Regions from separate parts of the Sinanaerobacter sp. ZZT-01 genome, predicted to be linked through region 2. Evidence: riboswitches for the same ligand, from Rfam matches in the RefSeq annotation. Region 2 holds a riboswitch; each other region holds the start of a gene.
What was found. A riboswitch is a leader RNA that binds a small molecule or an ion and turns the genes downstream of it on or off. The one in region 2 is predicted to bind cobalamin.

Region 1 (7,702 bases), 510 kb from region 2:
CCAAACTTGCTATGAAGCTATTTAAGAAGGGGATTGATACACCAATGCCCGTTCCAACAGCTGATAGAACGATAAAAAATATTATATTTGTAAAAAGTAACAAGATAGTGTTCATAACAAGCTGTGAAATCCATAACTTTTTTTTGTCAATAGAAACAGAAAATAAACCATGATGATTGTGCTTTTTCTCCGCAGAAACCGTAAAGGATACGATCATTGAAAGAGCACCCGGTAAAATCATGGTATACCACCAGTTAAATGCACCTTCCACAAAGAATTGGCCACCCATTAGAATAATTACAAGAGCAATTGCAACCAATGGGCCTAACCAAAGCAACTTTAAATTAAAACGATGCTTTTGTTTTAGAAATTCCGATTTTAAATAATTAACCATTATAAGCACCTGACTTTCTTACAACTTCCATAAAGAGACTTTCCAAATCCTCATTTTTATGGATTGAATCCTCATACCAAAGTTTCCCATTCGCTATAATGCCAATATCATCTGCTATTTGTTCTACCTCAGACAATATATGACTTGATAAAATAACGCTTATGCCTTTTTGTGGAAAGGACAAAATAAGTTCTCTTAAATCCTGTATGCCAATCGGGTCAAGTCCGTTTGTTGGTTCATCAAGGATTAACAGCGTTGGATTGTTTAAAAGTGCCATAGCTATACCCAGTCTTTGCTTCATACCCATTGAAAATTGTCCTGATTTTTTCTTACCTGTGTTAGTAAGTTCTACAATTTCAAGCACTTCTTTTATTCTGCTATTTGGCAAATTATATAGCAACGCTCTAACTTTCAAGTTTTCAAATGCTGTTAAATTTTCATAAATAGGTGGAGACTCAATTAAAGCACCAATATTCGATAAATTTTTTCTTTTCCAATGCTTGCCGTTAAAATAAATCTCACCTGATGATGGCTGTATCATACCTGTTATCATTTTAAGCAATGTAGATTTACCTGCACCATTCGGCCCAAGCAAGCCATAAATGCTATTTTTTCTAACGGTAATTGAAATATTATCATTTGCTTTTTGTTTTTTGAAGTTTTTGCATAAATCTTTTGTAGTTAATATGTTTTCCATATAAATATCCTCTTTTCTTTATGATGCTTTAAGAATAAAAGACATTTATAAAGAAAGTATAAAGATTTTAAAAATTTGCTTTACAGTGGTGTTTGACACAATTTTAAAAGAATGCCATCAAGGTTAGCGATGGCTAATTAATAAATATTAGCGAGACATTTAGTTCATATTTTTATGAACTTGCTTATTTAGAAGGGAATGAAACATAATGGGTTTATTATATAATGCCGATCAAATCGTTGTATTAGCAGATGGAAAGATTGCAGAGGCTGGGAAACATGAAGATTTAATAAAAAGAAAAGGATTATACAAGGAATTCCTACAAGTCAGAAAGGAGGCAGTTGGATGGAGCTTAGAAAAAGAGGTGAGCGGCCTGTAGATTAGTTTTGGTGGGATGACGAACGGATGGAACCCTTTTGGTATTAAGAGGAAATAAATAAAAATTTGACAGCAGTTCTCATTCACAAGATAACACAGAGAAATAGGAAATTACCTATTGAAACAAGATCAGCCGCCGATATATTAATTAAGTATAATAAAAGGGTTATTGAAACTGCTCTAATAAAGAACAATAGAATGTGGGTGATTAAATGGAGATCAATGGAGTTACAGCGACTCAATTTAGAGGGGTTTCCAGGTCTGGTAAAGCTGCGGAAATAGGCTTACCGAATTTGAATGATGTTAACGCATATACAGAGAAGAAAACAGATACGAGAGAATCAGAATATAAGAAAGCAATCATTGAGCAAGCGATTAAAGATCAGTCGAGAGGAAAGTTTCAAAATGAATCACAGGGGTTTAATCAACTTCTGAAACGTTATGTTTCAGAAGTATCTCCGGATAGAAAGGGAATTATCACACAAGGCTTAAGAGCGATAAATAAAAATAGGATCAATATAGATAAACCTTTAGACATCTTAGCATTATTATTGGATGGTAAAGTGAAATACCAAGATTCAGGGATAGACAGTCCTTATATTGAATTTTATGATAGCAATGGAGAAATGGTTGCAACCTATTCCAATAATGGGTGGACTATGTTTGATACGAAAGCAGAAACCGGACGTCGGATTGAGATGTGTTCAATATACAATAAGGCATGGGGAAATGCAGCTAAAAAGAGTCAGGAAGCAGGCGGTTGCCCTGTATCTTTTTCTGAAAGCCAATCTGATTCAGAATCAGCTATTGACCTGAAAGCATAGCAAAGATCATAAAGAAGATACAAGGCTGCCAATTCATTTATGTTTCCAAAGAAACGCTGAAGATTGGCAGTCTTTTTTGTAAGTTAGAGAGTATATTGGTATTTTGGAGTAAATTTGAGTTATAATAATGAAATTATAAAGATAAGTAAAGGAAATTAAAAGAATGAGGGAGATAGAAAAGAGAAGAAGCATTCGTAACTATTTAAATAAAAAGGTGGAAAAGGAAAAACTGATGCAAGTACTGGAAGGTGCCAGACTGGCACCTTCCGGCAGCAACACGCAACCTTGGAGATTTATTATTATTGAAGCAGAGGAGACAAAGGAAAAGCTGGCTATGGCAGATCATCAACAAGAATGGATGGTGGCGGCACCGATTTTTATTGTATGTGTAGCAGATATTCGAAGTCGAATTTCTATGGATACCGATATTACACTGAATGAGAACAGCTCTGAACCGGAGTTAAAGCAAATTATCAGAGATACAGCCATTGCAATGGAACATATTTTGCTTGAAGCAGAAAATCTGGGCTTATCTACTTGTTGGACTGCTTGGTTTGAGCAGGAGGCTGTTCGACCGATTTTAAATATTCCGGAGGATAAATATGTGTGTGGAATCATTACGCTGGGATATGGCGACGAAAAGCCAAAGCAGCGGCCTAGAAAAAAGATAGAAGAAATTGTGAGATATGAGACATGGCAGTAAGGGATACTTTATATTAGATTGGGGTTACTATGATTAGAAAATTTAAAAACGAAGATTTAGAAATAATAATGGAGCTATGGTTAAATACAAATATACACGCGCACGATTTTATTGCTGAGGATTATTGGAGAAATAATTTTGAATTGGTTAAGGGCATGCTTCCGTGTGCAGAACTCTATGTTTGCGAAATTGAGAACGAAATTAAGGCTTTTGTGGGAATTGATAATGGGTACATAGCCGGAATATTTGTATCGGGGGAAATGCAGTCGAAGGGACTCGGCAAACAATTGCTTGAAAAAGCAAAAGAGCTTTATGCTTCCCTTAGTTTAAACGTTTATAAAAAGAATGTAAAAGCCGTCCATTTTTATCAGAGAGAAAACTTTGTAATTGAAAAAGAACAAGTGGATGAAAATACGGGAGAGCTTGAATATTTCATGGTATGGAGTAAATAAGAAATACCACACTATTTTACTTTTATTTATGATAATGGAGCTTATAAAATTGAATTACAGATTACAAGTTGACAGGCTTTTTTATATGTTGTATACTAGGTTTACAAATAAAATAATAGACATAATTCAGGTGGCCGGACGCAGCAAACAGCCGGCATAATAGGGAAGCAGGTTAAAATCCTGCGCGGTACCGCCGCTGTATAAGAGGAGTTTTTTCAAAGATACCACCGGTCATTCGGGAAGGTTGGAAAAATGCTGATGCTTGAGCCAGAATACCTGCCTGAATGGGTTTTTGCAAGTCCTGCGTGTTTACGGGACGCGCAAAGTTTATATACAGCAGACTGCTAAACGGCGGACAAGCGGTATAGCAATCAGCTTCAGCAGAAGAATACGGGACTGCAGTTGTCAGGAGTGACAGCGGCAGTCCTTTGTTGTTCCCAAAAATCAAGGCAGGAGGTCTTACAATGAAAAAAATAGCAATATACGGAAAAGGGGGAATCGGCAAGTCAACGACGGTAGCAAATGTTTCCGCAGCACTCTCCAGAGAAGGAATTCGAGTGATGCAGATTGGATGCGACCCCAAATCTGATTCAACCGTTAATTTGACAGGAGGACAACGGATTCCCACAGTGCTCGATGTCATAAGAGAAAAGGGGGAAAAGACAAAACTGGAGGATATTACCTTTGAGGGAAGCTTTCAAGTAATCTGCGTCGAAGCAGGAGGACCGATGCCCGGAACCGGTTGTGCAGGAAGGGGAATTATTGCAGCATTTGAAAAGCTGGAAGAATTGAGGGCATATGAAATCTACAGACCGGATATCATCTTGTATGACGTACTGGGAGACGTGGTTTGCGGCGGGTTTGCAATGCCGATTCGGAACGGCTATGCAGATCGTGTCTGTGTTGTGACCTCAGGTGAGATGATGTCCTTATATGCAGCAGGTAATATTGCCAGTGCGGTTCGCTCATACGGTGCGAGAGGCTATGCCGAAATGGGAGGTCTGATCTTGAACAAAAAAGGCATTGAAGGCGAGGAAGAAATCGTGAGAAAAGCAGCAGACGAAATGGAGACGACAGTGCTTTTTACGGTGGAACGGGATCAGACTGTGCAAAAGGCAGAAGCGGTACATAAAACGGTCGTCGAAGCATTCCCGGAAAGCAGACAGGCAGAAGCATATCGAAGCTTGGCATTCAAGCTTCTTGAAGAATAGAGGTGAAGCGATGCGACTGAAACGATTATCAGAAATTCAGAGCAGCAAGGATATCTTTGGCGATTGCAGTGCCATCTCCTGCGGCGTTTTTTGCCCCACCTTCGGCGTTTCTGTCTGTGCTCCCTTGATACAGGATGGAGCCGTTCTGATTGTAGGAACTCCCGAATGTACATGGTATGCGAAAAACAGCAGCATTTACCATGCAATAGACCCGGGCTGGGATCGGTTTTACTGCTGTGCGATGGAAGAGCAGGATATTACCTTTGGAGAGAATGGCGCTATCATAAAAGCAATTTGCGACATTGCAGCGGAGTCTGACATCCATTGCATCTTCTTGGCGAGCACCTGCGTTCCGGAAATCATAGGAGACGATTTGGAAGCCATTGCAAAAGCTGGCGAAAAACTATCAGGAATCCCAGTCCTTCCTGTACGCATTGCACATTATGACCATAAATGCAATGAATTCGGAGTCGCCGTTTCCCGCACTTTGGAATCATTGGGAAGCTTAATGGAAGCACAGCCGAAACAGCCGAAAACGGTAAATCTTCTTGGAAGAAACTTTCACTCCGCTGTGGATGGCTCTCTGAGAGATACGGAATTGGTAAAGCTGCTCCAAACGCATGGGATTGCAATACAAAGAATTCTTCCGGATCGTTGCAGTACCTCAGAACTTAAAAAAGCCCCATCTGTGGCTCTCAATATTGTGACAAACGAAGTGGGGCGTGAGCTTGCATACTATATGGAAAAACATTTTGGAATTCCATATGTCCTCTTTGAGCCTTCTTTCGATTTGGATTATATAAGAGCCGGTTATGACAAATTGCAGAAGTGCCTCGGCATTTCCATGGAGCAGGAACTTTGCGGACGGAAGCGTGAGGCAAAAGCTGCAATCCATAACGGCAGACGTCTTCTTCAAGGGAAGTCTTTCATCAACGGAGGTAGACCGCCGGATGCCTTTGAAGCAGCAGAGTTTCTTGCAGAAATGGGAATGAAACCGCTTCTTATCCATGCATACAGACTGTGTGAAAACAGCAGCAAAAGGATAGAAAAAATACTGCAAAGAGGGTGGAACCCATATGTAAATTATGTGGCAAACCCAGAAGGGGCTGCTGCGTTGACGGAAGAACTTGCACCGGATATTTACATAGGGCATGGCGATGCAGAACGCTTGATTGATAGGGGAATCAAGCAAATTGAGATGTTGCTTCCTCCCGGAAAGCTCGGTTACGAAGCCATCGTTTACGCAGTATCCGCTTTGACCGGAGTTGGAAGGAGGGAATTCATTTGAAGCTTTATAAGAACTATCCAGTCCCGTCCGACCGAATGGGACTCCTATGGACACTAAGCGGAATCAAAGATCTAGTTTTGGTTGAATTCGGACCGGAAGGAACTACAAGATACTTGTTGGAATCCTTAAAGTATTTCGGAGAAGAGGCAAACGCCAAAATATTTACCACGATGATGGATGAAGATGTCGTCATCATGGGCAATGCCGAAAGGCTTCGAAAGACACTGGTCGAGGTAGATGAAATGTATTCCCCTGAGTATATATTTGTGGTGGAGTCCTCCGTAGGAGCCGTCATCGGAATGGATATAGAGGGCTTATGCAGAGAGTTTCAGCAGTCGGTAAAAGCCAAGCTTCTTTCTGTCAAGGGGGGCGGACTTTCCGGAATCTGGACGACAGGCGTTGAAGAAGCTTTGAGTATGCTCGCAGAGATTGCAGAAGAAAAGATAAGTGAAAAAGAAAATTACAATATTCTGGGATGCTGTGCCGATGAACTGAATCATAAAGCGGAAGCAGATGCAATCACAGCCATGATGGAAAAAGCGTTTGCGCTTAAGGTAAATTGTATCTTATCTGCTTCTGCATCGATAGAAGACTGTAAAAAGATGGGGAAATCCGCATTGAATGTCGTATTGCGCAAAGAAGCCTTGCCGGCGGCTCAGACTCTCGAAAAAAAATTTGGAACACCGTATGTGTACGGAAGGCCTTATGGATTAGACGGAACACAGAGCTGGCTTGAAGAAATGGAAGAAAAGCTCGGGAGAGAAGGGAATTGGAAGGCTGTGAACGTAGAAATGGAAGCGTTAAGATCACTTATTTTACAGCTGAAGCAGAAGATAGAACACGGAGCTGTAAGAAAACTCGTTATAAGCGGGCATTCGGAAACGGTAAAGGGATTAACTGCATTTGCTTCTTTGGAACTAGGCTTACCGGTTCTTTATTTGAAAAGTGCATGGAGCGCTCCAAAGGAGGAGGCAGCTGTGACAGAAGAAGAATACCGGCACCTGCTGGAAGAGAGCGGAACCTTTGTACTGGTAGACGGACTGCACAGCAGGCTCGCAGATGAGAAGAGGAGAATTCAGACCGCACATCCGATCTTAGAAGGAATAACGGTTCCTCAGCCCGGATTGATGGGAATCAAAGGAGCCGCGTATATTGTAAGAAAGCTGATTGATTTATAAAGATATATATGTGTTCATTTCAGGAAAAGTAGAAGATTAAAACAGGAGGTTTAAAAGAAAATGAAAAAAAGAATCCTTATTTTATTGGCCATAGTGATTTTAGTTGCAATGCCCGCTACCGGCTGTGTGGGACAACAGAAGAAGACAGATGTTTTAGGGGAAGACGGTAATAACGCTGAAAGGACAATCACCGATTTAGCAGGAAATACAGTAAAGATACCGGTACCAGAAAAAATAGATCGCGTAGTTATCATCGCACCGCCGTTGTTATCGACCTATATCAGTACAGCACAAGACCCGAAGAAGCTGGTCGGGGTACACCCTACCGCTTTTAACGACGCAAATCAGGAGCTTCTTGATCTCATGGTGCCAAACAACAAAAAAATTAATACAACCTTTCTCACAGGCTACGAATCCAATGTGGAAGAGCTTTTGAAACTGGATCCGGATATCGTTCTCGTATATGGTGAGGCGCAGAAGAAAGGGCTGGAAAACATCCAGATTCCGGTGGTCGACTTTTTTATAAAAAATCAGATCAATGAGGATTGGTCTGTTCAAATCGATGAGCTTATGCGAG
Region 2 (7,702 bases):
GATGGCACTCTGAGTCGTTGCTTCATACTCCATTATATTCGGCAATCCATTCTCAAAGGCAAGCTCCAGTGTTTCCATAACCGGCTCAGAAATCATTTCCTTCAGAGCCTCTTCTACCGGTTCTTCCCTATCCTCTTGATTTTTTATCACATCATCTGTTGTAGCCGAATCCTCCGAAAGAACATCTTCGCTTTCTTTTTCTGTTTTTTCCATTTCGCTAAATTCCTTTTCATCTGCGCCTTCTTCTGTTTCTTCCTTCTGATTATCAGACTCTTCTCCTGCCGTATTCTCATCTTCAAACATATTTTCCCCTACATCAATCCCCTCATCCTCCGATACTCCCACGGCAGAATCTGATTCTTTATCCTTGCTACCCCCGTCTTGTACAACGCTCTCCGTTCTCCCTGACAGCTCTGTACCCCTATCTTGTGCGTAGCTTGCTCCCACCGGTATGATCTGCCCCAAAATCAAAACCATGCACAGTGTCAAGCTTAAAAAATAGTTTCTTTTCTCATGCTTCATTCTTTCTACCGCCTTCTACTTTAAAATAAGGATGTGCCTATCATCCAAAAATGAAGACACATCCTTCTCCTCTCCTACTTCTTACTCAAAGCATCAAGCCTTCTATTATTTTACAACGTAAAAATGATCGTAATCATTTCCGAAGGTTAAGATGCCGTTGCTGGACGCCATTCCCTGCAACGCATACGTATCTCCTTGCGTCTGCCATACCTTAGTTCCGGTACTTGCGTTATAGCAGTAGCCTGCTCCGGTTGCGGAATTGGTATTGAAGTACAAATAGTTCACGCCTCCGTCCGTATTCACAAGTACTGAGCTTTGTACCGGTCCCGGTGTTGCAATTGTCGTAACTGCATGACTTGTCTTATCTATCTTCTGCACACCGCCTGCGCTAAATCCAGCGTAATAGCCTACATAAATATCATTTCCTACTACGGTCGGTGTCGACGTGGAGGTCGCTGCGAGCTCTGCCTTCCAATCCAAGGTCGGCGTACCGTTATTTGGTGTAAAACTCCAAATGTAACCGCCCTGGCTCGTGAAGTAAAGGTGCCCGTCTACGAGGGAAATCGTGCTGCGCACATTGCCCGGGCTCACACCGCCTGCCGTTGCTAGATTGATTACACTTCCCTGTGATACATCTTCAAAATCGTCGCCAACCGGACGGGCATACAGATAGCCGTTATCTCCGCCGAAGTATACGTAATCCTCGTCTACCACCGCACCGGCCCAGTAAAATCCGCCGTTACCCGGGTTGTATTCCAGTAACTCTTCTACACCCATATCATATTGATAATACGTGCCTGCGTGACCCGACCAGGTTCCGAAGTAAATGTAATCTCCGTCTTTTACAATTGGCGTATTGATCTGTGCGTTATTTGGCACAGCCAGTGACCAATCTGTAGTTGGTGTAGCGTCGATATCTACTACCTTTGTAATGGAAGTTTTTTGCTCATATAAGCTACAGTATTCGATTTCCACTGTGTTTCCTGTATTTCCGCTTATCTCATAAGTGAATTCAAGCGTATTCGCTCCGGTAAGCACTGCTGCTTCTGCCGCTGAAGATTGGTCATCAAAGTTTTTATTTAAGTAATAGTGACCGTCGATCAGATCTGCAGACGTGAAAGTCTTTTCTCCCACTACAGTTCCGTTCAGCTTTGCCGTAACGGTCATACCCACACCACTTCCGTTGATCTTCACGCCGGTAGCCGAACGGTGCTTCTTGCCGTTCTCTAAATCAATATTTGCCTGTGTCATTGTAACCGTCTCATCCCCGGATACAATCACCTTATTCGCTTCCATTGTGATTCCGGACCCAGATACGGTCCAATCCTTTGTTACTCCTGCTTCTAAAGCCAAATTATCGTTTGTTGCTTTCTGGTTGTAGCCGGAAGCGCCTACATAGATGCTTCTGTCTTCCACATCCAGATATGGGCTGGACAGCTGAAAGCCTGAGCTCTGCGTGATCTGCGCATCCCATACGACGTGCGGTGTCGATGCGGTGCAGTCGATCTTTGCAAGCCGCCCGCCACCACTTCCATCCTCTTTTACGGTGTACCCGTCATACAGCACATACGCATAGGTATCACCATCACCTGTCGTTTCCATGACAGCGGCGGAATCGACGCCGTCCCAGCCGGAGCCGTTATGCGGCAAAACAATCTGTGTAACGCTCGGACTTGTTGTCGTTGGCGCTCCATCCGTCAAGATTCCGTTGTGAATATCATTGCCTTGATACGTGGGCCAATCAGCCGCAAAGGCAGGGATTCCCATACTTGCTACCATAGCTGCTGTTACCAATGCAGCTATTGGCTTTCTTAATTTGAATTTCATCATTCGCTTCTTTCCTCCTTCTTTTTCTTAAATAATTGAGTTATGCTCCATACGGCGAGATTACCGTATTTTTTCAATCATGCTCACCCCCTTCCTCTTTTATTTCAACAAAAAAGACTGCGGCAAAATGCCGCAGTCCGTTTTCACTGCTCCTATTTATATCATGTGCTCTTTTTTTCCTTCAAAAAAATCCTGCAAGTCATTTACCTCGTGACTATCACTGCCTTCTATCCATGCAGGTCTTCTGACTTGCGCATCTTCGTTTCCAATCTCCTTCCCAAAGGGCTTATCACCCCTCAGTGGCAGTCTGCATTCCGCAAATATGATTCAGAAACTCCGCGCTTACAGCGGCGGGTCCGTGCCGGATTTTCACCGACTTCCCTCTTAGCTTCCGGCTTTACCCGGTAGAACATGAATATGTATTCAATTCGTTTTATACTTGTCAAACATTGTCGAAAATATTGTTTCTTTCTTAATATTTACAATTTTATAGATTTATACTACCATCTATTTTTCTATTTTTCAAGAGCAAAATTACTACCGGATTAAACCGGCAGAACATGAATTGTATTATTTTTTCTAATTTCATCTGATTTGAGTTTATGTTATCAGCTTTCATTATATTTTGCAAGTGAAAATCATGCTAAATATTTCCTAATTTGTAAGATAGATAATGTCCTGTTATGTGAATTTAAAGAAAAAGAAACTAACTGCTCTGTTCTTCCTCAGCAGTCAGCTTCTTTTTACTTATTTCTTCCTATCTCTAAGGTATGCAAGCTCTTTATTCATGCTACATCAACACTGTTTTTGGGTTCATAATATGATTCGGATCAAATACCTTTTTAATCCCCTTCATCAGTTCCAGCTCTACAGGTGATTTTTGCAAGGTTAAGTCCTCTGTCCTGATTTTCCCAATCCCATGCTCTCCTGTAATCGTTCCTCCGTAAGAAAAGCAGGCATCATACATTTTCTGCTTCAGTTCCTCTGCATACGGCGGAATGCTCCCGTCCTTCAAATACAAAATATCATTATGCACATTTCCATCTGCAATATGCGCAATCACATTCGTACTGGTATCATACTCTTTTACCAGTCTTTTTAAATCGCTGATAAAAGCTGGAATCTCTGAAACCGGCACTGCCATATCAAAGGAATCGCATATCGTTTCTTTAATGTACTCATAATGCTGGCTTCGAATTAATAAAAGCTCTTCCTGTTCCTTTGCTTTTCCGGCATACAAAGTTTCATAACAGTTGTTTTTCTCGCAAATTGCATTGATTTCCCTACATGCATCATACAGGCGCTCCTCATTTTTTTCCGAAAGAATAATCAGCAAATCTGCATTTCCTCTTTTCGCCTGCCATTCCAAACCAAGCATTTCTGCCGTTCCCACAAACAAATGCTTATCCATGTATTCTACTGCAAGAGGAATATTTCCGCTTTGTAAAATGTCCATTACTGCCTGACATGCATCCTCAAATCGTTCAAACGGTGCCACAATCGTTGCAGAACTGCGATCTTTTGGATAAATTTTCAATATAATTTTAGTAATAACAGCCAATGTGCCTTCGCTTCCAAGCAAAAGCTGCATTAGATTATATCCTGCATTATTTTTTACAAGCTTTCCTCCGAGCTCCAATATTTCACCGTTCGGGAGGACTGCCTCCACACCCATAATATGCTTTCGCATCACACCGTGACGTACCGCTCTGGCTCCGCCCGCATTGGTTACCGCCATGCCGCCCATCTGTGCACCTTCATCTCCGGGATGTACTGGGAAGCTTAAATCATTTGATTGATCCAGCTCTTCAAGCAAGTCCATCAGTGTAACACCAGCCTCTAAAACCGCTACCATATTGTTTCGGTCAATTTCTAAAATTGCATTCATTCGTTCCATCGTTAAAATAAAGCTTTCCTCTACCGGTGTGCATCCACCACAGAGTCCGGTTGCTCCACCACGTACGACTACGGGAATCTTCCATTCATTGGCCAGCTTCATAACAGCCGCTACTTCCTTTGAATTTGCTGGCTTTATTACGATTGAATCTATATTTGCCTTCGGGCGGTATGCTTCTTCTACTTCATCATAAAGGTAAGAGGCGGTCAGTTCTTTCTTTGTCAGAAGATAATCCTCTCCAACGATATCCTTTAATGCTTTTAAAATATTTTCCTTCATTATTCCGTCTCCTCCTTTCTCCATGCATGAATCAGCTGCGGTATCACTTCATACAGATCGCCTACGTATCCATAGTCGGCAACTTGAAAAATAGGGGCGGAAGGATCACTATTTATTGCGATGATCGTCTGAGAATCCTTCATACCTGCCAAATGCTGTGGTGCTCCTGAAATACCGCAGGCAATGTATACCTTTGGCTTTACACGATTACCGCTGTATCCTACCTGCATCGCACTCTCTGCCAAGCCGGCGTCGACCAGTGCTCTCGATGCGCCAACTTTTCCTCCTAAAGTACGCGCCAATTCCTCAAGCAGCAGCAGATCCTCTTTTTTTCGTAAGCCGCGCCCCGCTGCCACGATAACTTCTGCTTCTGTAATATCCATATCATCCATTGGAATGATTTCATCTATTTTACTCTTTGAACAGAGTGCCATATATGGTTTCATCATCACAATATTTTCAACTCTTGACGTATCTCTTTGTGCCTCTGCAAATTCCTTATACCGAACCGTTGCCATCTGCGGGTCTTTTACCGTTTTAATATGTGCAAACAAATGGTCACTGAATGCCGGTCGGATCTGAATCAGCCGCCCTTCTTCGTTTACTTGTAAGTCTGTGCAATCCGCAGTTAATCCCGTTCCTAGTGCCGCTGCAATTCGTGGTGCCAAGGAACGTCCAAAGTTCGTTGCTCCAATCAAAACAATTTCCGGTTCCCTTTCTTTTATAAAAGCAACGACATTTTCTTTATAGGAATTTTCTTCTGGTATTTTAAAAGAAGAGTCCTTTATATAATAAACGGTCTGTGCCCCTCGATAGTTTAATTCCTCTGCAGAAATTACTTCCCCACCTATTAAAAGGCAGGTTAGCGGAAGATCTCTTTTTTCCGCCAATTCTTTCCCTTTGTTCAGTAATTCATAGCTTACCTTGTGTATTTCACCGTTATTTTGTTCTGCGAGAACGAGAACACCTTTTTGCTTTTTATCACTCATAGTTCTACACAATCCCTTTCTCCGCCAAAACATCCGTAACAGACTTTAAAAAGTCTGTGAACTCTTCGCGGTATATGCGGTTACTCTTTTTTACTGCTTTTGGAATTTCTATTTTAGAAACCTTTGTTGGCGACCCCTTAAATCCAGTCTCTTCTTCGGTTAAATATCCGTTTAAATCCTGTAAGGTATATACTTTTACCGGTATTTCCAATGATTCTAATTTTCGCTTTACAGTCGGTAGCTCCGGACGACTGATATTTTTAGTTACGCCGATCAATGCAGGCAAGCGCATCGTTCGAATCTGTCTATTTCCACCCATATTTTCAACAGCTACTTGAACCGAATTCATATCTAATTTACGAATATCTTCTACATAATAGGCATGCGGAATGTTTAAAAATTCAGCAACCTCTGCCCCCACCTGTGCCGTATCACCATCCACAGATTTTTCTCCACATAAAATCAAATCAAAAGGTCCCGTTTTCTTAATTGCAGCCGCCAAGGTCTTTGCGGTCGCACAGGTATCAGAACCTCCAAATTTTCGGTCTGTCAGCAATACCGCCTGATCTGCTCCCCTCGCATATGCATCTCTCAGCATCTTTTCTGCTCTTTGCGGTCCCATTGTCATAACCGTTACAAAAACATCTGGATTCCCTTTCTTTTTTTGATCCACTGCGGCTTGTAGTGCATTTTCATCAAAAGGATTCATTTCTGCTTCTGCAGACGAACGGTCAACAACGCCTCTTTCTCTATCAAATTTTACTTTTTCCATATCAGGGACTTCTTTTACTAAAACAAGTATGTTCATGATATTCCCTCGTTTCTTCAGCATGCTCCAATTTTCAACTTATTTCATGGTCTTACCACTTAAATTGTACAACTTTTATTAAAATGATGCAATCACTTTTTTAATATTCTGATATTTTTTTAATTTGCAGTTTTTCTTTTATTCCTTTAAAATAAAATTATATGAATATCATCTATATTGGTACAAAGGAGTAAACCTCATGTTTATGGCAATAGAAAATAAAAAAATCTCCCAAATCGTCATCGAGCAAATTCAGGAAATGATTATGAAAGGTGAATTAAAAGACGGTGACCAGCTTCCGCCTGAACGCGTTATGACGGAGCAATTTCAAATCGGCCGCCCCGCATTGCGCGAAGCATTAAAAGCGTTAGAGGTACTTGGACTCGTTGAACGCCGCCACGGTTTAGGCAATTACATTGTAAATAATGTTGAGTCAAACTTTTTTAAGCCGCTCTCGCTTTCTTTTAAATTAAATAACGGGAATGTGCAAGAAGTCTTACAGCTTCGTTACCTGATTGAAACCTTCACTGTCCGAGAAGCTGCAAAATCTGCTACGCCCAACGACGTTGCATCCTTGAAACAAAAACAGTTACAAATGATGCAAGCAGAAACACCAGCTGAAAAATCAGAATGTGACAGAAATTTTCACTTTGAAATTGCCCGTATTTGCAACAACAGCTTAATTCTATTAACTTTTGAAAACGCATCTTATCTTTTGGAAAATTTTATAGATCAAACGGTACATCTATCTTATTTCACGAAAGAAGATTCTATTGAACTCATTTATGAAGAACACCAAAAAATTATAGATGCCATTGAAAAAAAAGATGAAGAGGCAGCTGTTTCCTTTATTGTAAGTCATTTGGATAACATTCGGCCAGATCTGCTTCACCAAATTTAGAATTCTCACAGCTTTAAGCAATTTATTAACTTACTGAAAACTCCCTATTTTTATAGGGAGCTTTTTTACATAAAGATCTTTTACAATTCTTTTCATCTTATCTGTCATAAAATAGAAAACCGCTGTGAAAGCAAAGATAAAGGGTGGTATATCTTTTTATTTTACAGCGGTTATTCTATAAAAACGAGCGATTTCCTTCTGCTATTTTTTTAAATCTGTTATTAAAACGATACGAATAATTTAGTCAATAATACAATAATTGGAATGGAAATGATCGTTTTCTCCAAGAAAATAATAATTAAATCTGTAATTTTAACAGGCATTTTAGAAGCCAGCATTATGGAACCAACCTCACTCATATAGATAATCTGTACTAAAGATAAGATACCTATAATAAATCTAGTTTCAATCGATGGTATGTTTGCACAAATTACAGCTGGAATGAACATGTCCGCAAAACCAACAACAGTACCCGGTGC
Region 3 (7,702 bases), 820 kb from region 2:
AGCAGCTTCTCCATTTAAGGTTACTTTACTGTCAATCTTTTTACCGTCTTTACTTCTTGCATAGACATCAAAAGTAAGCTTGCTTGGTTTCACTGTTTTCCCATCTACAAGCGTTGTTTCAATTGTCGGTGCAGTCGCTGAACTTTCGGTTTTCTGCGAATCGTTTGAACTGTTTTTCGGTATTGCTTTATCTAAAATCGTTACAACTTCTGCCCTAGTAATCTTATTTTTCGCATTTATCTTTCCTTCGAAGCCGCTCATCCAACCTTTATTTACAAGAGCATATACTGCTTCTTTTGCCCACGAACTGATTTGGTCTTCATCTTTAAATGTCGTATTACATACAGTTTCTTTTTCAAGATTCAGTGCCTGACACAGCATGAGTGCAGCCTCTTCTCTTGTGATTTGATCCTCCGGTCGAGCGAAATTCCCCGCTCCACTCATCACACCTGCGCTTTTTAACTTTAATATTGCCTCTGCATAGTAAGAAGATTCTTTTAAGTCTGTGAAAGTATTTTCTGCTTTTTCATTAAATTCCACTATCTTGTTTAAAATAACAGCCATGTCTCCACGCTTAATCGGATCGCTTGGCTTAAATGCACCCGCATAGCCACTCACCGTTCCGTTTTCGCTGAAGCGTTCAATCGCACCCTTTGCCCAATGTGTTTGAATGTCATTGAAGGCCTCTGATGATGCGCTGACTGACATCACGCTGAAAATGAAGCATAATACTAACACAATACTGCATACCTTTGTAAATCTTAATTTCTTTTTCATATTCTTTTTCTCCCTTCTTTTATATCTTTACTGTTTAACGATATACATTCTTCCGGTTTCTGGATCTTCATAAACAATTCCCTTTGAATCAAAATCCTCCGCCATACTTCCATCCTTTGCCGCATCGTTCAAATGTTCTACTTGCACTAACTCGTCTTCAGTAATAATATCCACTACCTTACTAATATCTACATTCCAATAGAGGATAATTGCGATCATCAATCCGCAGGCGAAAACAAGCATGACATCCACTAGATTTGACAAGGTTTCTAACGGGTTCAGCTCTGGCTCATTCATTAGGCTTCTCCGCCGTCTTCCTAAACGCCCACCATTACTAATCATCTACAGTGACCTCCTCTAAAACACACTCCATCACCGATTCTAAAGTGACCATATCGCTATTATACCAACGCTTACGTAAATTAGAGATAACACAAGCAATTCCTGCTGCGATCATTCCGGCTATAGTTGTATCGAACGCAACCCCTAAAGATTTTGAAAGTGCTGCTGTGTCTCCATTTCCCAGAGCGACAATCCCGGGGCCTAGAGGAATTAATGTTCCAAGCAGTCCGAACATAGGCCCCAGTCTTATTATTAAGTCAGTGATGGCAGTCGTTTTTTCATACTGCTCCTCTTCCGTCGCCAAAAGTCTTTGCGCTAATGCAATCAATGACACTTTTGGAAGGTGTTTAGCATGGAGCAATGTACACAGTAAATTCTTCTGACGAGAAGTCAATCCGCTTTCTTCGATCACTGTATCTAGGTTTTCATTCCCTTCATGTATTTTCTCTAACAGCTGAGGTATATGATTCTTTTTCAGTTTTCGTCTTTCCACAAGCAGTTCGACCAGCATGTCCCCTAACTGCCAGATTGCAATCACCATGAGCAGCAACAAAATGATGAGGCATGGCTTCATCATAACTTGTCCAATTATATGCAATGCTTCACTTAAATTGAATTTCATTTTTTGATCTCCTTCTTAACGGTTTGCTCTTTTGAATTTCTATAATGATCCCATTACTTCTCTCTGACTTATTGCAAATAAAAAAGCCGTGGCATTTCTGCCACAGCCGTATTTCTGTGAAGTTGCTACATTGAAAAATAGAGTAAATTTCTACTTTTTTACTCTTATTTTCTCCAATTACCCGTGGAATGTACTCTTGTCTTATGTGGCTCTCTGGCTTACGCTTTTAAGCCGTTCCGCTCAATATTCTTTCTATTGCATTGCTGTTTTCAATTGATCCAATAGAATTTGAAGCAAAACGCTGCGATTACAGTGGCGGGTCCGCACAGGATTTCAACCTGTTTTCCTCTTAGCTGCCTATATTGATTTAATAAGCAGGCACAAGACATTTTTTATGTAAATTGATTCTTTATCTAATCTCACTCTTTTTAAGATTGTATTTTTTCCTGTTTCTTAGAAAATGTTCTAAAAGAAAAGGAGCAGGAGAATCTCGGATATAGCCGCAAGTTCTATACCCTTAACACTCCTGCGGATGAAAAGGCAGTTATCAAACTTCATAGAGACAAACGGTTCTATCATAACTTTGGACAAAAACAAAAACAACCGTGGCAAAAATGCCACAGCCCGTATTTTCTGTGTATCAATCTTTCGCTATATGCCCAAAATCTCCCGTTGGTACAGCATTCTTTTATGCAGGTCTTCTGGTTTACGTTTGTAGAGAAACTCTTACGTCTTTGTTTTCCTTCCCGGTTTCCCAGTGGCGAACCTCACGGTTCTCAAACAAAGACTCCACGAATACAGCGGCGGGACCACACAGGATTCAAACCTGTTTCCCTTACATAAAAGTCTTTTATGAAGTTACTCTCATCTTAACAGTAAACATGGTCACCGTCAAGTCTTTTATCGAAATAATTTACTTTGCTTCTTTAAAGCATCTTCTCTTTGCTCTCTATTGGAAGCGATTAACTCATGAACGACATATAAAGGGTTTAATCGATCGAGAAACTCTTTTGCTTTTTTGCATTCTGTCGGCTGGTGAGTATCAACGTTTCCTAAAAGCTCATAAACTTGCTGAAATCTCTTATAATAATCCTTTTCTAAAATCGGAGGCTGTTTCAACGCTTTTTTCGTAAAAGTTCCCGTTACCGACTGATGTAAATGAACGCCTTTAACGTATTGACGCAGGTCACCGTGCAGTTCTATCATCTTTTCAACATATTCCCATGCTTCCTTCTCTGTCTCCAATTCGAGATTGCTGCACATCAAATGCCCGGTGTCCAGCATGATACCTTTCTTCTCATAATGAACCTTCTCCAAAAGACGTGCTGTCATCTTTGGGTTTGTCATCGTAAGTCCAGGCCACCATAAATTTTCCATAAGAAAAGTAAAGGTATACTCTCTATGGTCCAGCAGCTGGTTAATCAGATCTGCTGAAGCATCAATGACTTCTTCATCAGTGTGCATATGCTTATGCGTAAATACACCTTCAATTGTCACATCAGAAATATGAAAAACGACGTATTCTGCATCCATTTTTTTCGCATATTCCAAATCTTTTTGAAAATTTTCTAAAAGTACTTGGGGGTGTTTTCCACCATAAAAGCCTTCCCATACACTGCGTTCTCCAAATTCTTGATACAAGGCTTCTTCATTTTCGTTCCAAAAGTCAATCCAAAAAGGATAAAACGGCATATGGAGTCCCTTCACCATATCGGGCGATATAATCTTTCTATCGTCATTCCCACAGCAAATAATTTCTAATCCTCTGCATCCGTATCTTTCATAAAAATCCTTTAAATCCTGCGGATTTTCATATTCTCCCAAAGTCTCATTATAACTGGGTATGTATAATATCTGTTCCATTTTCTCCCCTCCTCACACTTGCATTCATTATATTTTTGAAAAATATAATTGTCAATCCTATTGTCAATCCTATAGTTTTTTTCTAAATTTCAGTCGATATTTGATTCTTCTATAACGGCTCGTCCTTATTGCAAACCTTCCTAAAATATGTTAGTTTTAATATAAGGAAAAAGCATTTCATGCAGACGATGAAAATGTTTATAATACAATATAAAATTACGCAGCATTCATAGGAGGAACGCAATGAAAAGTAAAAAAAATTGGAAAAAAGGGTTCTCAATTTGCCTGGTACTCTGTCTATTAATGGGCAATCTCAGCGGATGCAGCTTTGAGAAAACAGAGCAGCAATCCGAAGCTCTCATCGCTTTGGAAAATGCCGTTAATTATTATAAAACAGAAAATAATTTAAACAATTGGGAAGAACTCGTTGCGCTTTGTGCAGCAAACCAAGCAGATGGAATCGGGATTGGGTGGAGCTTTTTAACCCTTCCTAAAACGCCGAAAACTAATGAGTATGCTTCCTCCTACATCGGTGCAATTTTGAGTGATACCATCAAAGGAGAGGGTGACCCTATCAGTTTTGCAAAAAAATTATCTGAAACACAGAATTTAGAAACGGGTTCATTCGATGCAACTTATATCAATCAGCATGTATGGGCTATGATCGCTTTAAACGTAGCAATCAGTAAAGATGGCTATGACTACGATCATGCAGTTGCATACCTCCTTTCTTATCAGGCAGAAGACGGAGGCTTCGCTTATGGTCAGCAGCTTGCCGAGGGCAATGTGGACTTAACCGGCATTTCTTGCATTGCACTTGCTCCGTATTTTCAAAAGCACAAAAAAGATCCCGCTATGAAAAAAATCATTCGGTTCTTTAAAGACAAGCAGCTGGAAACCGGTGGATTTGAAAACGGCGGAACGGAAAACCCAAGTACAATCTCATCTGCAATTTGGGGACTTACCGCGTTTGATCAGTCTCTTCCTGCTACCGATAAAGGTTTGACACCATTTGAAGCATTACTTGCGTTCCAAAATGAAGATGGTAGTTTTCGTATGAAAAAAGATGGGGATCAGAAATTTGATAATCTGGCTACGAGGCAGGCAACGATTGCTTTATGTGATATCGTAAATGACATGAATACTTATCTGCTGCTTGCTTCCGATGCTGAAACTTATAGAATTGACCATCTATCAGGTCCTTCCATCACTTTAACAATTGATTATCCTGAAGACAGTGAAGAACAGGATGTCCATGGTCCATTCACCATTGAAGAGGATTCTACCGTTTTGGATGCGATCGTATTATACGGAAAAATTACAGAAACTCCTATTGAGCATAAATCCGGGATAATCAAAAGCATAAACGGAATTTCTGTCAAATCTACAGATCAGAATGAAGATGCAGCAAACGAACTTCCAGAAAATCCAACTGGCTGGAGTTTTAAGATAAACGACCAGTCGCCTGAACTAGATGCAAAAAATACGATTTTAAATGAAGGTGATATTTTGACTTGGACCTTTGTTTCTCCCGCATCAACAAATACGCCAGAGGAATAAACCGTTTATTAGCTTTCAGTAAATCATCATTTTATCTTCATATGAACGACATGAACGACCTTTACAATGAAAGATACATGGTAAAGGTCGTTTTATTAAAATGAACCATAAGATAAAATTGCTGAAGCAGTTTTTAAATAAAGGAGAATCCAACCAATGAAAATCCGAAGGTATCTGCCATTAAAATGGCTTGCCCTTTTTTCACTATTGGGTATTATTTGCTTTCTTGGAACAGTTGCATGCAAGGAAAATCAGAAAAACCAATATGAAATGGAACCTGCCTATTTAAAAATTGGAGAAAAAAACATTTCCGTAAACTATGTTATGAAAATCGATGAAAAAGAGGTATCCTTAGAAGAATATCGTTACCACTTTCTCAATATGAAAAAAACAATGGAAGATACAGACGAATCTTGTTTTATCAATGATACGGACGGCAGCTCACAACGCCGATTAAAATCCGATACATTGACAGCTCTAAGAGAAGTCTATGCCATTGAAAAACTTGCAAAAAAAAATAAGCTAGCTCTCTCCCAACAGGAAAAGGAAAAAATCAATACTGATATAAAGAATCAGGTTCATTCCTTGGGCAGCGCTTCTGCTTATAAGCAAGCATTACAGGCAAGCTATATGACGAATGCTATTTATCAGAAGATATGGGAGACAACTTTCTATTACGAGAAGCTGTATCAATATTATTTCCCCGGTGATAAATCCGCAGATTATGAAACTCGCCAACAGCTGAATCAGGACGAGGCTATAAAAAATGAAGTAAGTCTGCAAGCAATGATTGCAGAAGCTGCAGACTCCTTAATTGTAGAATATGGACCGGAATATGATTTGATTTCGATTGACAGTCTATATTAAATGGCACACTTTCCTTCTTTTAACATAGATTCACACTATGAAAAATCCTCAAACACCAGGTTTGAGGATTTTTTCATTATTTTTTATCTGTAATATAAATCGTTTTCCCTTTTCGAAGCAAGACTCTACCCTTCTGCGGATACAAAAATCCCATATCGTAGTCCCCGTACTGCTCTCTTTCTTTTTCTTTTAAGATCTCGCGCTCCATCAAAATTTCTCTTTTTCCATTTGACTCTACGACTTGAAAATACTTTGATCCGCGGATTTCTTCATCAAGGCTCACCCATATCTTATTTATCATCTTCTCTTGTCTGACTTCAATCAAGCAGCTTCCGCCAAGCCAAGGTGTATAATAGTCTTCGGATTTTGTAATTTCCTTTACACAAAAATTACTTTTTTCTAAAATTTCTTTATTTTCCCAAGCAGCAAAAGATAAAATAGAAAAAAAAGTAAGAAACAGAATTCCGATTTTAAAATAGTATGTCGAGGAATGAGTCCCTTTCATTTTTACATCTGACGGCCAATTAGATCGAATCGATGCAACTCGAAGTGTAGCGCCGATTGCCCCTCCGATTATCCCTCCTGCGAAAATCGACCAGTCCAAGTCCCATACAAGCAAAAAAACGCTTATAATCACAGCAAGAAATGCAAATAAGGAGTACATATTTTTAACAATGCCCATCCATCTTTTTATGCGTTTCAAGGAATCTCCCGCTTCAAATTCTTTCTGATTTTTTTTATTACAATAGAAACGATATGCGATACACATTTGAAAAAATAAAGCAAAAAAGCCCGCGATAAAAATTATAAAAGCAACACCTACTATCCATTGATCCCCATAAGAATCCAAATAGAATTGACTCCAGCTCCACTTACTTTGAAGGATGTAAAACAGAAAAGTAAACCATATACAAAAAAATAATCTACTGAAAAAGTTACGTTTTATGATACCTGCTTCTTGTTCTTGTCTTGTTTGTAAATCGGATTGCAACACGGTAGGATTCTTCCCGTCTATCGCCCGAAAAATTTTATATTCATCCCACTGCCATCGAAGTTCCCACCCCGAATCTTCACATAAATCGAGATAAGGCTGTATGTCTATATAAGCCTTTGGGCGGAAAACATCTATATCATACCTCACTTCTTGAGGCTCTACTTTCTGATATTTTGCAAAAACAGAGAAACACCCTAAAGAAGAAAAACGAAATCCTCTTTTTTCTTTTTCTTTTAAATATTCTGGAATATATTGATACCCATGTTTGAAAAACGGCCAAAAATGCCAGCAGTATTTTTCCTTTCTTCTACTATTTTGTAACATATCTACCATTACCCCTTCTATGTTGTTAACAAACCTTTTTCAAATGCATGACGCAAGCCTTTTGGTTTTGACACAATTTTCGGTTTTTTCACATTCTCCCCTAAAGGCACTTCGGGTTCATCTTTCGATTCATTTTCTATTGCGGATAAGACTTCTTCCTCCTCTTCAATCCCACCCCGGTCAATTGGGGGCAAGGTGCCGTCTTGATTAAAAAATAAGTCGCCATCCTTTACCATTTGATTGAGCCTTGCATACTCACGAGTTAAAAGTTTCTCTCCTAATTCGCTCAAACAGTACAGCTTTTTACGCTCTATCTCCCGAGTCTGTATCACAATTCCTTCTTTTTCAAAACG

Region 1: linked by a shared signal. The riboswitch ahead of U5921_RS13240 (nitrogenase iron protein NifH) and the one ahead of U5921_RS10625 (hypothetical protein) in region 2 are both predicted to bind cobalamin.
Region 3: linked by a shared signal. The riboswitch ahead of U5921_RS06785 (MotA/TolQ/ExbB proton channel family protein) and the one ahead of U5921_RS10625 (hypothetical protein) in region 2 are both predicted to bind cobalamin.

What each region holds. Positions count from the first base shown of each region.
Region 1 is NZ_CP141728.1:2,723,734-2,731,435, forward strand. Features, by position in the region: gene U5921_RS13210 (lantibiotic immunity ABC transporter MutE/EpiE family permease subunit) at 1-394, opposite strand, end outside; gene U5921_RS13215 (lantibiotic protection ABC transporter ATP-binding protein) at 387-1,091, opposite strand; gene U5921_RS13220 (hypothetical protein) at 1,300-1,470, shown strand; gene U5921_RS13225 (hypothetical protein) at 1,682-2,293, shown strand; gene U5921_RS13230 (nitroreductase family protein) at 2,457-2,996, shown strand; gene U5921_RS13235 (GNAT family N-acetyltransferase) at 3,026-3,448, shown strand; cobalamin riboswitch at 3,560-3,747, shown strand; gene U5921_RS13240 (nitrogenase iron protein NifH) at 3,913-4,659, shown strand; gene U5921_RS13245 (nitrogenase component 1) at 4,670-5,947, shown strand; gene U5921_RS13250 (nitrogenase component 1) at 5,944-7,125, shown strand; gene U5921_RS13255 (ABC transporter substrate-binding protein) at 7,186-7,702, shown strand, end outside.
Region 2 is NZ_CP141728.1:2,209,547-2,217,248, reverse strand. Features, by position in the region: gene U5921_RS10630 (InlB B-repeat-containing protein) at 1-522, opposite strand, end outside; gene U5921_RS10625 (hypothetical protein) at 628-2,352, opposite strand; cobalamin riboswitch at 2,566-2,779, opposite strand; gene U5921_RS10620 (FAD-binding oxidoreductase) at 3,140-4,525, opposite strand; gene U5921_RS10615 (electron transfer flavoprotein subunit alpha/FixB family protein) at 4,525-5,514, opposite strand; gene U5921_RS10610 (electron transfer flavoprotein subunit beta/FixA family protein) at 5,519-6,322, opposite strand; gene U5921_RS10605 (FadR/GntR family transcriptional regulator) at 6,522-7,223, shown strand; gene U5921_RS10600 (YjiH family protein) at 7,445-7,702, opposite strand, start outside.
Region 3 is NZ_CP141728.1:1,389,512-1,397,213, reverse strand. Features, by position in the region: gene U5921_RS06795 (S-layer homology domain-containing protein) at 1-777, opposite strand, end outside; gene U5921_RS06790 (DUF2149 domain-containing protein) at 805-1,119, opposite strand; gene U5921_RS06785 (MotA/TolQ/ExbB proton channel family protein) at 1,112-1,741, opposite strand; cobalamin riboswitch at 1,927-2,141, opposite strand; cobalamin riboswitch at 2,415-2,599, opposite strand; gene U5921_RS06780 (TIM barrel protein) at 2,642-3,604, opposite strand; gene U5921_RS06775 (DUF4430 domain-containing protein) at 3,848-5,164, shown strand; gene U5921_RS06770 (SurA N-terminal domain-containing protein) at 5,321-6,031, shown strand; gene U5921_RS06765 (DUF2812 domain-containing protein) at 6,108-7,349, opposite strand; gene U5921_RS06760 (PadR family transcriptional regulator) at 7,367-7,702, opposite strand, start outside.